One region of the Enterococcus wangshanyuanii genome, then DNA from elsewhere that is predicted to be linked to it. Evidence: predicted binding sites of a transcription regulator. Region 1 holds the regulator's gene; each other region holds the start of a gene.
What was found. Region 1 encodes CtsR, which represses protease genes until heat stress. Its sites were predicted from a motif close to TTGGTCAAAAAAGGTCAAANA; they were not measured.
Positions count from the first base shown of each region.

Region 1 (3,139 bases):
TTACAAGTCGAGCAGGGACGAAAGTCGGGCTTAGTGATCCGGTGGTTCCGCATGGAAGGGCCATCGCTCAACGGATAAAAGCTACCCTGGGGATAACAGGCTTATCTCCCCCAAGAGTCCACATCGACGGGGAGGTTTGGCACCTCGATGTCGGCTCGTCGCATCCTGGGGCTGTAGTCGGTCCCAAGGGTTGGGCTGTTCGCCCATTAAAGCGGCACGCGAGCTGGGTTCAGAACGTCGTGAGACAGTTCGGTCCCTATCCGTCGCGGGCGTTGGAAATTTGAGAGGAGCTGTCCTTAGTACGAGAGGACCGGGATGGACTTACCGCTGGTGTACCAGTTGTTCTGCCAAGGGCATTGCTGGGTAGCTATGTAGGGAAGGGATAAACGCTGAAAGCATCTAAGTGTGAAGCCCACCTCAAGATGAGATTTCCCATTTCTTTAAGAAAGTAAGACCCCTCAGAGATGATGAGGTAGATAGGTTGGAAGTGGAAGTGCAGTGATGTACGGAGCGGACCAATACTAATCGGTCGAGGACTTAACCAAAAAGAAATAAAATAAAAGATCTTGGTAAGCATTGATTACAAGCTTCAATCCAGTTTTGAGTGAATCATCACTCAATTAAATACAACAACACCCAGTGTGGTGGCGATAGCGAGAAGGATACACCTGTTCCCATGCCGAACACAGAAGTTAAGCTTCTTAGCGCCGATTGTAGTGAAGGGTTTCCCTTTGTGAGAGTAGGACGTCGCCGCGCTAAACGTGTTGTATCGGAGGTTTAGCTCAGCTGGGAGAGCACCTGCCTTACAAGCAGGGGGTCGGCGGTTCGATCCCGTCAACCTCCATTTTTTGAGCCGTTAGCTCAGTTGGTAGAGCATCTGACTTTTAATCAGAGGGTCGCAGGTTCGAGCCCTGCACGGCTCATAGAAATATTTTGCGGGTGTGGCGGAATTGGCAGACGCACTAGATTTAGGATCTAGCGCCTTACGGCGTGGGGGTTCAAGTCCCTTCACCCGCATCTTTTAAGTCTTGTTGATAAACTTGGCGAAATACGCCGGCTTAGCTCAGTTGGTAGAGCATCTGATTTGTAATCAGAGGGTCGAGGGTTCAAGTCCTTTAGCCGGCATCAAACTGCGGAAATAGCTCAGTGGTAGAGCACCACCTTGCCAAGGTGGGGGTCGCGGGTTCGAACCCCGTTTTCCGCTTAGCTTGTTCATTCGCCGGGGTGGCGGAACTGGCAGACGCACAGGACTTAAAATCCTGCGGTGAGTGATCACCGTACCGGTTCGATTCCGGTCCTCGGCATTCATCACAACCTGTGTTGAGATGATTTTTAGCACCCATAGCTCAACTGGATAGAGTGTTTGACTACGAATCAAAAGGTTAGGGGTTCGACTCCCTTTGGGTGCATAGTTAAAGGTTTGACTGCGAGTTAGAAGGTAAGTAACACAGTTCCTTTTAATCGTTTAGTCTTTTTTTATTATTATAATTGCGGGAAGTAGCTCAGCTTGGTAGAGCACTTGGTTTGGGACCAAGGGGTCGCAGGTTCGAATCCTGTCTTCCCGATAAAAAAGAACAGAGAACGGCTCTGTTCTTTTTTTGTTGCCAATTTTATTTTCAACGGCTAGATTATTTATCTTTTCTTAGTAAATTAGGCATTCTTCTTTATTAAACAGCTGAACTTAGGTATAATTAAGGTCAGTATTAGTCAAGGGAAAAGGATGAGGACTATGAGTAATCAAAATACTTCAGATTTAATTGAAGCATATTTAAAGAAAATTCTTGAAGAAAGCAGTAAAATTGAAATCCGCAGAGCAGAAATGGCTCATTTATTCAATTGTGTTCCTTCCCAGATTAATTATGTGATCAATACTCGCTTTACGATTCAACGTGGTTATTCTGTTGAAAGTAAGCGTGGAGGCGGCGGTTATATCAGAATAGCTAAAGTACAAATATCTGATGATGATCAGTTGCTAAAACAAATTGCTCAATTTACAGGGAACGAACTCTCAGATAAAGATGCGCTGATTTTTATACAAAAGTTATACGAGGAAAAAGTCATCACGAAAAGAGAAGGCAATTTAATGTTGTCTGTGCTAGGTAAACAAGTTTTATGTAAAGCAGGACCAGATGAAGATTATTTACGTGCTCAATTGATGCATTCATTTTTAGAACGTTTGAGTTACGAGGAGGAATGATAGTATGGACGAATTATTTACAGAAAGTGCCAAGGCGGTTTTAGCCATCGCACAGGAAGAAGCAAAATATTTTAGACACCAATCCGTAGGCTCTGAGCATTTGCTTTTAGCATTAGTATTGGAACCAAATGGAATCGCAGGAAAATCGCTGCGTCAGCTAAATGCAAATAAGACAGATATTCGTGAAGAGATTGAACAATTAACTGGATATGGTACAGTTAAAGCTTATCCTAAAGGAACTTACTTACCTTATTCTCCTCGTGCAAAACAGGTTTTTGCTTATGCTGGAGATGAAGCAAAACGTTTAGGAGCACCTAATATAGGGACTGAACATATTTTGTTAGGCTTATTACGCGATGAGGATATCCTTGCTTCACGTATTTTATTGAATTTAGGACTAAGTTTATCAAAAATGCGTCAGCTGCTAATGAAAAAAATTGGTATTACAGATCCTCAAATGAGTGGAAATGTTGGCCGCAGACGTAATAATCAAGCACAAAAGGCAGCACCTAAAGGAACCCCAACATTGGATTCATTAGCACGTGACCTGACCAAACTAGCACGTGAGAATGATTTGGATCCAGTTGTCGGTCGCTCTCAAGAGGTTAGACGATTAATTCAGATATTAAGCCGCCGTACTAAAAATAATCCCGTTTTAGTGGGTGAACCTGGTGTAGGTAAAACGGCAATTGCTGAAGGTTTAGCACAAAAAATCGTTAATGGTGAAGTACCAGAAGATATGCAGGAAAAACGTTTGATGATGCTTGATATGGGAGCGTTAGTTGCCGGCACAAAGTATCGTGGTGAATTTGAAGATCGCTTGAAAAAAGTGATTGATGAGATTTATCAAGACGGTGAAGTGATCCTCTTCATCGATGAGCTGCATACATTGATTGGTGCAGGTGGCGCAGAGGGTGCAATTGATGCTTCAAATATCTTAAA
Region 1 is NZ_CP021874.1:2,664,114-2,667,252, forward strand. It holds rRNA gene CC204_RS13160 (23S ribosomal RNA) at 1-545, shown strand, start outside; rRNA gene rrf (5S ribosomal RNA) at 641-756, shown strand; tRNA gene CC204_RS13170 (tRNA-Val) at 772-844, shown strand; tRNA gene CC204_RS13175 (tRNA-Lys) at 851-923, shown strand; tRNA gene CC204_RS13180 (tRNA-Leu) at 936-1,017, shown strand; tRNA gene CC204_RS13185 (tRNA-Thr) at 1,053-1,125, shown strand; tRNA gene CC204_RS13190 (tRNA-Gly) at 1,133-1,204, shown strand; tRNA gene CC204_RS13195 (tRNA-Leu) at 1,219-1,304, shown strand; tRNA gene CC204_RS13200 (tRNA-Arg) at 1,336-1,409, shown strand; tRNA gene CC204_RS13205 (tRNA-Pro) at 1,492-1,565, shown strand; gene CC204_RS13210 (CtsR family transcriptional regulator) at 1,730-2,197, shown strand; gene CC204_RS13215 (ATP-dependent Clp protease ATP-binding subunit) at 2,202-3,139, shown strand, end outside.

Region 2 (3,139 bases), 1.3 Mb from region 1:
AAATGAAAAATAAAAAGGTTGTTGTTGGTATGAATATATAATACAACAAATTATTTTTATTGTCCACTAAAAATAACGTTAAAACGAAATTAAATACAATTTCTTTTTGTCAATATTTCCTTTATTTTTTTATTTTTTTAACAAAAGATTACTCATTCGAGTGATTGCAAATGAGATATCATCTGTTGCCTTATCTTGTTTTTCTTCAGAAGCGTTGAATAAGTCAACATCGATCCCTTTTTCTGGATCTAAAGAGAGAATCATTTCATTACAGCCAGCTAAATATTCAATATAAGAGCGTTCAAATTTTTTATGGATACCCATTACACGTGCTGGTGGACGTAATTGAGTAACTTTGCTCAGCATTGCTTCGTATTCTTTTGTTCCGTCTTGGAAAATACGTTGGATTTCAACAATGCGCTCTGGTGCTAACTCTGTTACTTTATCTTCGTCGATTGCCTTACGAACTTCTTCATAATAATCGTTCATTTTCTCGCCGACTTCTTCTGTTTCTTTCACAATATCATTGATATTCTGTACATAATAACCTAAATTTGGTTTCAAATTCTTTCCTACTTTCTTTTGATAGTCACCTAATTTTACACTTTTTCATAGGGTGATGACAAGAAGAATCTTTCAAAACAGCTTTTTTCTAATCATTTTGATAAAAAAACTGCAAGTCACTTGTACTTGCAGTTCGCTCTTATTTTACTTAATTTCATCGCTTGTATCGATGATCTTAGATACCATCCCATAATCTTTTGCTTCTTCAGCAGACATCCAGAAATTACGGTCTGTATCTTTGGCAATTTTCTCATAGGTTTGTCCAGTCGCAGCAGCGATCAAACGGTTCACACGTTCGCGCATGCGGATGATTTCTTTAGCTTCGATCTGAATTTCAGTACTTTGACCTTGAACACCGCCAGCTGGTTGATGGATCATATAGCGTGTGTTCGGCAAGCTGTATCTATTTTTCGCTTCAGCTGCTAGATAAATCGTAATCCCTGCACTTGCTACCCAGCCGGTTCCAACAACGATCACTTCAGGTTTCACGAATTTGATCATATCATGGATTGTATCTCCAGCTTCCACATGCCCACCTTGGCTATTAATAAAAATCTTGATTGGTTCATCGCCCATCGCTGCAAGCAAAAGCAATTGTGAAGTGACTTCTCTCGCTAAGTCTTGGTTGATTTCACCATAGATCAAAATCGTACGTTCTTCAAAAAGTTTTTTCATAAACGCATTTGGTTGTTGCTTTTCTTCTGTTTCTTCATTTTCATCTAAATAGTTCATAATGAATGACCTCCATATTTTAAAGCTAAATATCTATCTTTAATAATACCGTAATCTGAAAATTTGTCCACTTTTTTGACTTATTTTGACCTTAAATTTTTCTTTGAGTTACGATACTTAATGGTATAAAAAAAGATAGCCGAATGTTCGGCTATCTTTTTTTATTTTTATACCCCTTTACCCATTCTTCGTTGAACAAATTTTACAATCTCAACAATTGGGATAATCGCAAATGACGTTCCAGCAACGATTGCCCATTGGTATGCATCTAATGATGTTACGCTGAACAAATCATTGAATCCTGGAATCACGATCGTAGCCGCTAGTAATAAGAATGATACTAAGATCGCCCAGTTGAATGATTTGTTTCTGAACAAACCAACTTTGAAGATCGATTGGTAAATTGATTTTACGTTAAACGCGTGGAACAATTGGATCAATCCTAATGTTGCAAAAGCCATTGTTAACGCATCACCATGCTGTAAGTCATACAATGCTTGAGCAGTTAGATTTGGCATATTTGCCGCTGTATGTGCTGGGAACTCGATGGCCATCTTGTAAACGATCAATGTCAAGGCACCTTGTGCGATCCCTTGATAGATCACACTGCTCATTACACCGCCAGAGAAGAAGTTTGATTTCTTCCCACGAGGCGCATGACTCATCACATCACGTTCTGCAGGCTCGACTCCTAAAGCGATCGCTGGGAAGGTATCTGTTACTAAGTTGATCCACAATAAATGGACTGGTAACAAGGTATCCCAAGCAAGCATCGTTGCAATAAAGAGTGTCAAGACTTCCCCTAAGTTCGCTGAAAGTAGATACTGGATCGTTTTTTGGATATTAGAGAAGACTTTACGTCCTTCTTCAACTGCTACAATGATCGTAGAGAAGTTGTCATCCGCCAACACCATATCTGAAGCGCCTTTCGATACTTCTGTACCAGTGATCCCCATACCAATACCGATGTCAGCCGCTTTCAAAGCTGGTGCATCATTCACTCCATCACCTGTCATGGCTACCACTTTACCTTCTTGCTGCCATGCTTTAACGATACGAACTTTATGTTCAGGTGATACACGCGCATACACTGAATAATGTTCGACAACTTTTGCAAAAGCTTCATCAGATAACTCATTTAATTCAGCACCTGTGATGACTGCATCATCGTCGCCTTCTTTGATGATACCAAGACGAGCAGCGATTGCTTCAGCTGTATCTCTGTGGTCTCCTGTGATCATGATTGGACGAATGCCGGCTTCTTTGGCCACTTTAACTGCTTCTGCTGCTTCTTTACGTTCAGGGTCGATCATACCAACTAGACCAGCAAATACTAACCCTTGTTCAACAACCTCTGAGTCCATTTCAGCTGGAACTGCATCTACAAATTTATATGCCATACCTAAAACACGTAAGGCTTGTTTAGCCATTTTTGTATTGTTTGTTAAAATTTCTTTGCGTTCTTGATCATTTAAAGCTGTTGTTTGACCATTTAATAAAACTTGATCACAGCGTTTTAGTAATTCATCCGGCGCACCTTTGACTGCAACTAAGAATTTTCCATCAGCCAATTGGTGAACAGTTGTCATCAGTTTACGGTCAGAGTCAAATGGAATCTCAGCCACACGAGGTTCTGCTGCTACTTTTTCTGTGACATTAAAGCCGTGATCTAAACCGAATTGAACTAACGCTGTTTCTGTTGGATCTCCGATCAATGTACCATCTTGAGCAAATTTTGTGTCATTTGTATAGTTCATGATTTTTAAAGCCATATTGTCCAGCGCTACATCTTCTGTTGCAGCAGCGACTTTGTTATCTGTATATAACGCTTCAACAGTCATTT
Region 2 is NZ_CP021874.1:136,303-139,441, reverse strand. It holds gene CC204_RS00655 (hypothetical protein) at 130-564, opposite strand; gene CC204_RS00650 (ATP-dependent Clp protease proteolytic subunit) at 709-1,296, opposite strand; gene CC204_RS00645 (cation-translocating P-type ATPase) at 1,464-3,139, opposite strand, start outside.
Region 2: the regulator CtsR is predicted to act here: its motif matches at 1,369-1,389, upstream of CC204_RS00650 (ATP-dependent Clp protease proteolytic subunit).

Region 3 (3,139 bases), 1.6 Mb from region 1:
GAACAGACCAAAGAGTTGCTGAAGATGATCACGCGCGTCTTTCAAGAAAGCTCCGATCAAAGCAGCAGTTTATATATGGTCAATCAAGTAACGCCAACCTGGAGTTCTTATGCATTTTCAACGAGTGAGTCTGTACGTGTCTTTCGTGAACTTTTGAAGGAGCGTTTCTTAGAAGAACTGGAAAAATCAACCAACTTGAATAACTTGACGATCGACTTGCTTGTTTCTCAGGCGAAATATGAACCTGAAGAAATGACAAAGGCATCAGATTTTCTTTCTGAAGCTCTGAATGGACTTCAATATGATGTCTAGTTATAATAAAGGGTATAGATTGGAGGGAATTATATGAAAAAACTCGCAATCACTTTAGTAACGATTTTTGCAGCAATCTCTTTAGCCGCGTGTAGTGGTAATAAGAAGACAGCCGAATCAGGAAGTGAAGACACGACAATGAGCAGTCAAAAAAATCAAACAACCAATACAAGCTCTGATGCGAAAGAGGATCAGGAATCAATTTTTACGGCAGTTTTAGTGGAAGATGCCGTACAGAATGAGACTGTTGACCAGTCGATTCGTCTTTTCTTAAATGAAGTAAAGGCAGTTGAGGATCCAGAAGAAATCATCGGTACAATGAAAAATGATGGTGTTATCTTGAATGTCACGGAAGAACAATTGGCAGAAGGGCTTACAGAAGACCAATTAAAAGCTGGCGATAGTGTTAAGTTTACACTAAAAGGGCTACCTGTAATGACGATGTCGATTCCACCGCAAATCGCAGGAAATGCAGTGGTTAAAGTTGAAAAAATTTAAATAAGTTTAAAAGATCAGGCACAAGGTTTGTGCGTGATCTTTTTGTTTGCCTGCATAACTGTTGCTAAAATCAGTGATTGAGTTATCATAAAAGAAGAGAGAAATTGATTATTTATCCATTGTTTTTGTTTGACCTTTACTGACTAAATGAGTATAATTGATTTATAAGGTCAAAATTGATCAGTGATTTTGGCCTTATAAATAGTCCAAAAGATGTACTGCTTTTTTAATCAAGAAACGGTACTATTTATATAGATTATTTAAACAAACAATCTTTTTAAAAGTTGAAGATCAAATAGATCAGTAGTTTAGTTGTCTGTCAGAGTTAAACGAGCCTGATCAGCTTTTAAATTTAGGAGGGAATTCTATGAACATCGAAAAAATGACTACTACGTTACAAGAGGCGATCGCTGAAGCGCAGCAAGTTGCAGTTACTCGTCGTCATCAGGAAATCGATATTGCTCATTTATGGAAGATTTTTTTACAACCGAATCATTTTGGTCGTAATTTTTATACGGATGCAGGGGTTGATGTCGAAGCTTTTGAGCGAGAGGTAGATAAGGCATTAGACGAGTATCCAAGCGTTCAAGGTGGGAATATTCAGTATGGTCAAAGCATGAGTCAAAATTTGTTTAACCTATTGAACGAAGCAGATAAATTAAGAGAATCTTTTCAAGATGAATATTTGGCGACTGAAATCGTAGTATTAGCGTTGATGAAACTTAAAAATTATCGGTTGACAAAATATTTAATAAACCAAGGTATTTCAGAAAAAGAATTACGTAAAAACATTGAAGACATTAGAGGGGGCGATCGTGTGACTTCTAAAAATCAAGAAGAGCAATACAAAGCATTGGAAAAATATGGTGTGGATTTAGTCCAACAAGTGAAAAGCGGCAAACAAGATCCAATTATTGGACGAGACGAAGAAATCCGCGATGTTATTCGAATTTTATCTCGAAAAACAAAAAATAATCCGGTATTGATCGGTGAGCCAGGTGTTGGTAAAACAGCGATCATTGAAGGTTTAGCTCAACGGATCGTTCGTAAAGATGTGCCTGAAAACTTGAAAGATAAGACGATCTTTTCTTTGGATATGGGCGCATTGATCGCGGGCGCAAAATTCCGTGGAGAATTTGAAGAGCGCTTGAAAGCTGTCTTAAAAGAAGTGAAGAAAAGTGATGGACGAATCATCTTGTTCATTGATGAAATCCACAATATTGTTGGTGCTGGTAAAACAGAGGGAAGCATGGATGCAGGAAATCTATTGAAGCCAATGCTAGCTCGTGGAGAATTGCACTTGATCGGGGCAACCACATTAGACGAGTACCGCCAATATATGGAAAAAGACAAAGCATTAGAACGACGTTTCCAAAAAGTATTGGTAAAAGAACCAACGGTAGAAGATACGATCAGTATTTTACGTGGATTAAAAGAACGTTTTGAGATCCATCACAGTGTGAATATTCATGATAATGCCTTAGTCGCAGCTGCTACTTTATCAGACCGTTATATCACGGACCGCTTTTTACCAGATAAAGCAATCGATTTAGTCGACGAAGCAAGTGCAACGATTCGTGTGGAAATGAATTCGATGCCGACTGAACTAGATCAGGTCACTCGTCGTTTGATGCAGTTAGAAATTGAAGAAGCTGCATTGAAAAAAGAATCCGATGATGCAAGTAAGAAACGCCTAAGTGCTCTACAGGAAGAACTCGCTGATTTGCGTGAAGAAGCAAATGCCATGAAAATGCAGTGGGAAACAGAAAAAGAAGAGGTCAATGCGGTCAGCAACAAGCGTGCTGAAATCGATAAAGCCAAACATGAATTAGAAGATGCTGAAAACAATTATGATCTTGAACGTGCTGCAGTGCTGCGCCATGGAACGATTCCACAGTTAGAAGAAGAATTAAAAAATTTAGAAGCAAAAAATGCAAAAGATAACGTCAAAATGGTTCAAGAAGCAGTGACAGAAAACGAAATTGCTTTGGTTGTTGGCCGTTTGACAGGCATCCCTGTAACGAAGTTAGTTGAGGGTGAACGAGAAAAATTAATGAAATTGAACGAAACACTGCATAAACGTGTTATTGGACAAGATGAAGCAGTTGATGCAGTCAGTGATGCGGTGATCCGTTCAAGAGCAGGCTTGCAAGATCCAAATCGGCCATTAGGTTCCTTCTTATTTTTAGGACCAACCGGCGTAGGGAAAACAGAACTTGCTAAAGCCTTAGCAGAAGATTTATTTGATTCCGAAGATCATATGGTGCGGATCGATATGAGTGAGTATATGGAAAAACATAGCGTGTCTCGTTTAGTTGGAGCACCTCCA
Region 3 is NZ_CP021874.1:470,432-473,570, forward strand. It holds gene CC204_RS02165 (diguanylate cyclase) at 1-312, shown strand, start outside; gene CC204_RS02170 (hypothetical protein) at 346-810, shown strand; gene clpB (ATP-dependent chaperone ClpB) at 1,178-3,139, shown strand, end outside.
Region 3: the regulator CtsR is predicted to act here: its motif matches at 937-957, upstream of clpB (ATP-dependent chaperone ClpB).

Region 4 (3,139 bases), 650 kb from region 1:
GCTACTATTTTCTAAAGAACAGTTAGAGCGGTTTGCTGAACAGGAAAAAATTAGCTATTTTGAAGATAGTACCAATCTAAGTGATGAGTATGTACGTAATCGGATGAGACACAATGTTATCCCGATGTTAAAAAAAGAAAACCAACAGTTTTTACAACATATGAGTGATTTTAGTACGCAAATCAACTATGCTGACGAATTGATTCAATTGGTGATTTTGCCTAAGTATCAAAGGTGGGTTTCGGAAACACAAGAAGGTTGGCGCATTCAATTGCAAGAGCTAAAGCGGGAAGAAAAAAGCATTCAATTTTTTTTCATTCAGCAATTACTTCAGCAAACATTAGTCCCTCAAAACATCAATGTCAGCCAAAAGCAAGTTCAACAACTTTTGACACTAATAAACGATTCAAAACCACAAATGATGATTGATTTGGAGCAGGACTGGCAAATGATCAAGGAATATGACAGTGCCTATTTGAGAAAAAGAACGATGATTTCAGAAAACGAATTATTTTCTCTAAACGTAGGCGAGCAATTGTTTCTTTCAGAAAACGAATGGCTATGTTTAGAAAAAAGTGGAGATATTGTTGAACAACCTGAAAGAATCAGAAACTGGCAGGAACGTTCCCTAACGATAAGTAGTGAGATCCCTTTGCCGCTAACTGTTCGGCATAGGAAAGAAGGTGATCGAATCGCGTTGACACCCCAATTAACGAAACGAGTCAAACGTATATTTATCGATCAAAAGATCCCTAATTCTGTCCGAGAAAAAAACTGGCTGATTCTCTCAAGTGCAGAAGAGATCATCTGGATGCCTAAATTTGCAAATTCATATTTGAGTATTCCTAAAGAAACTGATAAAATACTCTACAGACTCCTTTATAAAACAAAGGAGTAACATTCAATGAATATGAACGATGAAATATGGGAGAATAACCTACAAGGAAAAGGAGAGCACTATGCTAGAGAAAGATATTGAGCGAGTTTTGATTTCACAAGAACAAATCCTTGAAAAATCAGCTGAACTTGGAAAACAGTTGACAGAAGATTACAAAGGCAAGAATCCTTTAGTGATCGGTATTTTAAAAGGTGCCATTCCTTTTATGGCTGATATTACACGCTGCATCGATACACATTTGGAAATGGATTTTATGGATGTATCAAGCTACGGCAATGCAACGGTATCATCCGGTGAAGTAAAAATCGTTAAAGATTTAGACACAAATGTTGAGGGTCGGGATATCCTGATCGTTGAAGATATCATCGACAGTGGGCGAACATTAGCTTATTTAGTAGATTTATTTAAATATAGAAAAGCAGCTTCTGTAAAAATCGTGACATTATTAGATAAACCAGAAGGCCGTGTTGTAGATATCGTCGCAGATTACGTTGGCTTTGATGTGCCGAATGAATTCGTTGTCGGTTATGGTTTAGACTATGCAGAAGCTTATCGGAACCTGCCTTACGTAGGGGTCTTGAAACCAGAAATCTACGAATCAAATTAATATCTCTCTTGGAAATAGTTATGTTACAATGTAATGGTCAGAATTGATAAAAAATAAACCGTAAACACAAGAATTACGAGTAGTTGTTCAAAGGAGGACAGGCATGAATAAAAAAAATAGCGGCATGAAAAATGGCCTATACTATGTATTGCTTATTTTAGCGATGGTCATGGTTGTATATTTCATCTTTGGAAATAGCAATCAACAGTCGCCGGATATTGAATACTCAACATTTAATACCCAATTAGAAAAAGGGAAAATCAAGGAAATGACGATCCAGCCAACAAATGGCGTGTACAAGATCGTTGGTCAGTATAAAGACAAACAAGAAATCAAAAACACTGGAGGTCTTTCGTTATGGGGATCGACAGAAGTATCAACAAAATCATTTACAACGATTGTCCTGCCAAGTGACATCACCTTATCAGGGATTCAGGAAATGGCGAAAGACAATAATGTAAAATTAACAGTAAAAGAGCAGTCAACAAGTGGTGCTTGGTTGTCGATTCTATTTAGCTTCTTACCGATCGTGTTATTCATCTTCTTATTCTATATGATGATGGGTCAACAAGGCGGCGGTGGCGGTGGCGGCGGCCGTGTCATGAACTTTGGTAAATCAAAAGCCAAAGAAGCAGACAAAAAAGCCAATCGCGTACGCTTCTCTGATGTAGCAGGAGCCGAAGAAGAAAAGCAAGAATTAGTTGAAGTAGTCGAGTTCTTAAAAGATCCACGACGTTTCGTTGAATTAGGTGCACGTATTCCAGCAGGTGTTCTTTTAGAGGGCCCTCCAGGAACAGGTAAAACATTACTTGCTAAAGCCGTAGCCGGTGAAGCAGGCGTACCGTTTTACTCTATCTCAGGTTCAGACTTCGTTGAAATGTTTGTCGGTGTCGGTGCCAGCCGTGTCCGTGATTTATTTGAAACGGCGAAGAAAAATGCACCAGCGATCATTTTCATCGATGAAATCGATGCTGTCGGTCGTCAACGTGGTGCCGGTATGGGTGGCGGACACGATGAACGTGAACAAACCTTAAACCAATTACTCGTTGAAATGGATGGTTTTGATGGCAATGAAGGAGTTATCGTTGTTGCTGCAACGAACCGTTCAGACGTTTTAGACCCAGCATTATTACGTCCAGGTCGTTTTGACCGTCAAATTTTAGTTGGTCGTCCAGATGTGAAAGGCCGTGAAGCGATTCTTAAAGTTCACGCTCGTAACAAACCGTTGGCTGATGATGTTGACTTAAAAGTTGTTGCACAACAAACACCAGGTTTTGCTGGTGCTGATCTAGAAAACGTCTTAAACGAAGCGGCGTTAGTTGCTGCTCGTCGTAATAAAAAGAAAATCGACGCGTCAGATGTGGATGAAGCAGAAGACCGCGTGATTGCCGGACCAGCTAAGAAGGATCGCGTAATCAACAAGAAAGAACGCGAAATGGTTGCATACCACGAAGCGGGACATACGATCGTTGGGTTAGTTCTAAGCCGTGCTCGCATCGTCCACAAAGTAACGATCATTCCTCGCGGACGTGCTGGTGGATACATGATCGCTTTACCAAAAGAAGATCAATTCTTGATGACTAGAGAAGATATGTTTGAACAAATCGTTGGCTTACTTGGCGGACGTACAGCAG
Region 4 is NZ_CP021874.1:2,009,744-2,012,882, reverse strand. It holds gene tilS (tRNA lysidine(34) synthetase TilS) at 1-898, shown strand, start outside; gene hpt (hypoxanthine phosphoribosyltransferase) at 960-1,505, shown strand; gene ftsH (ATP-dependent zinc metalloprotease FtsH) at 1,609-3,139, shown strand, end outside.
Region 4: the regulator CtsR is predicted to act here: its motif matches at 1,539-1,559, upstream of ftsH (ATP-dependent zinc metalloprotease FtsH).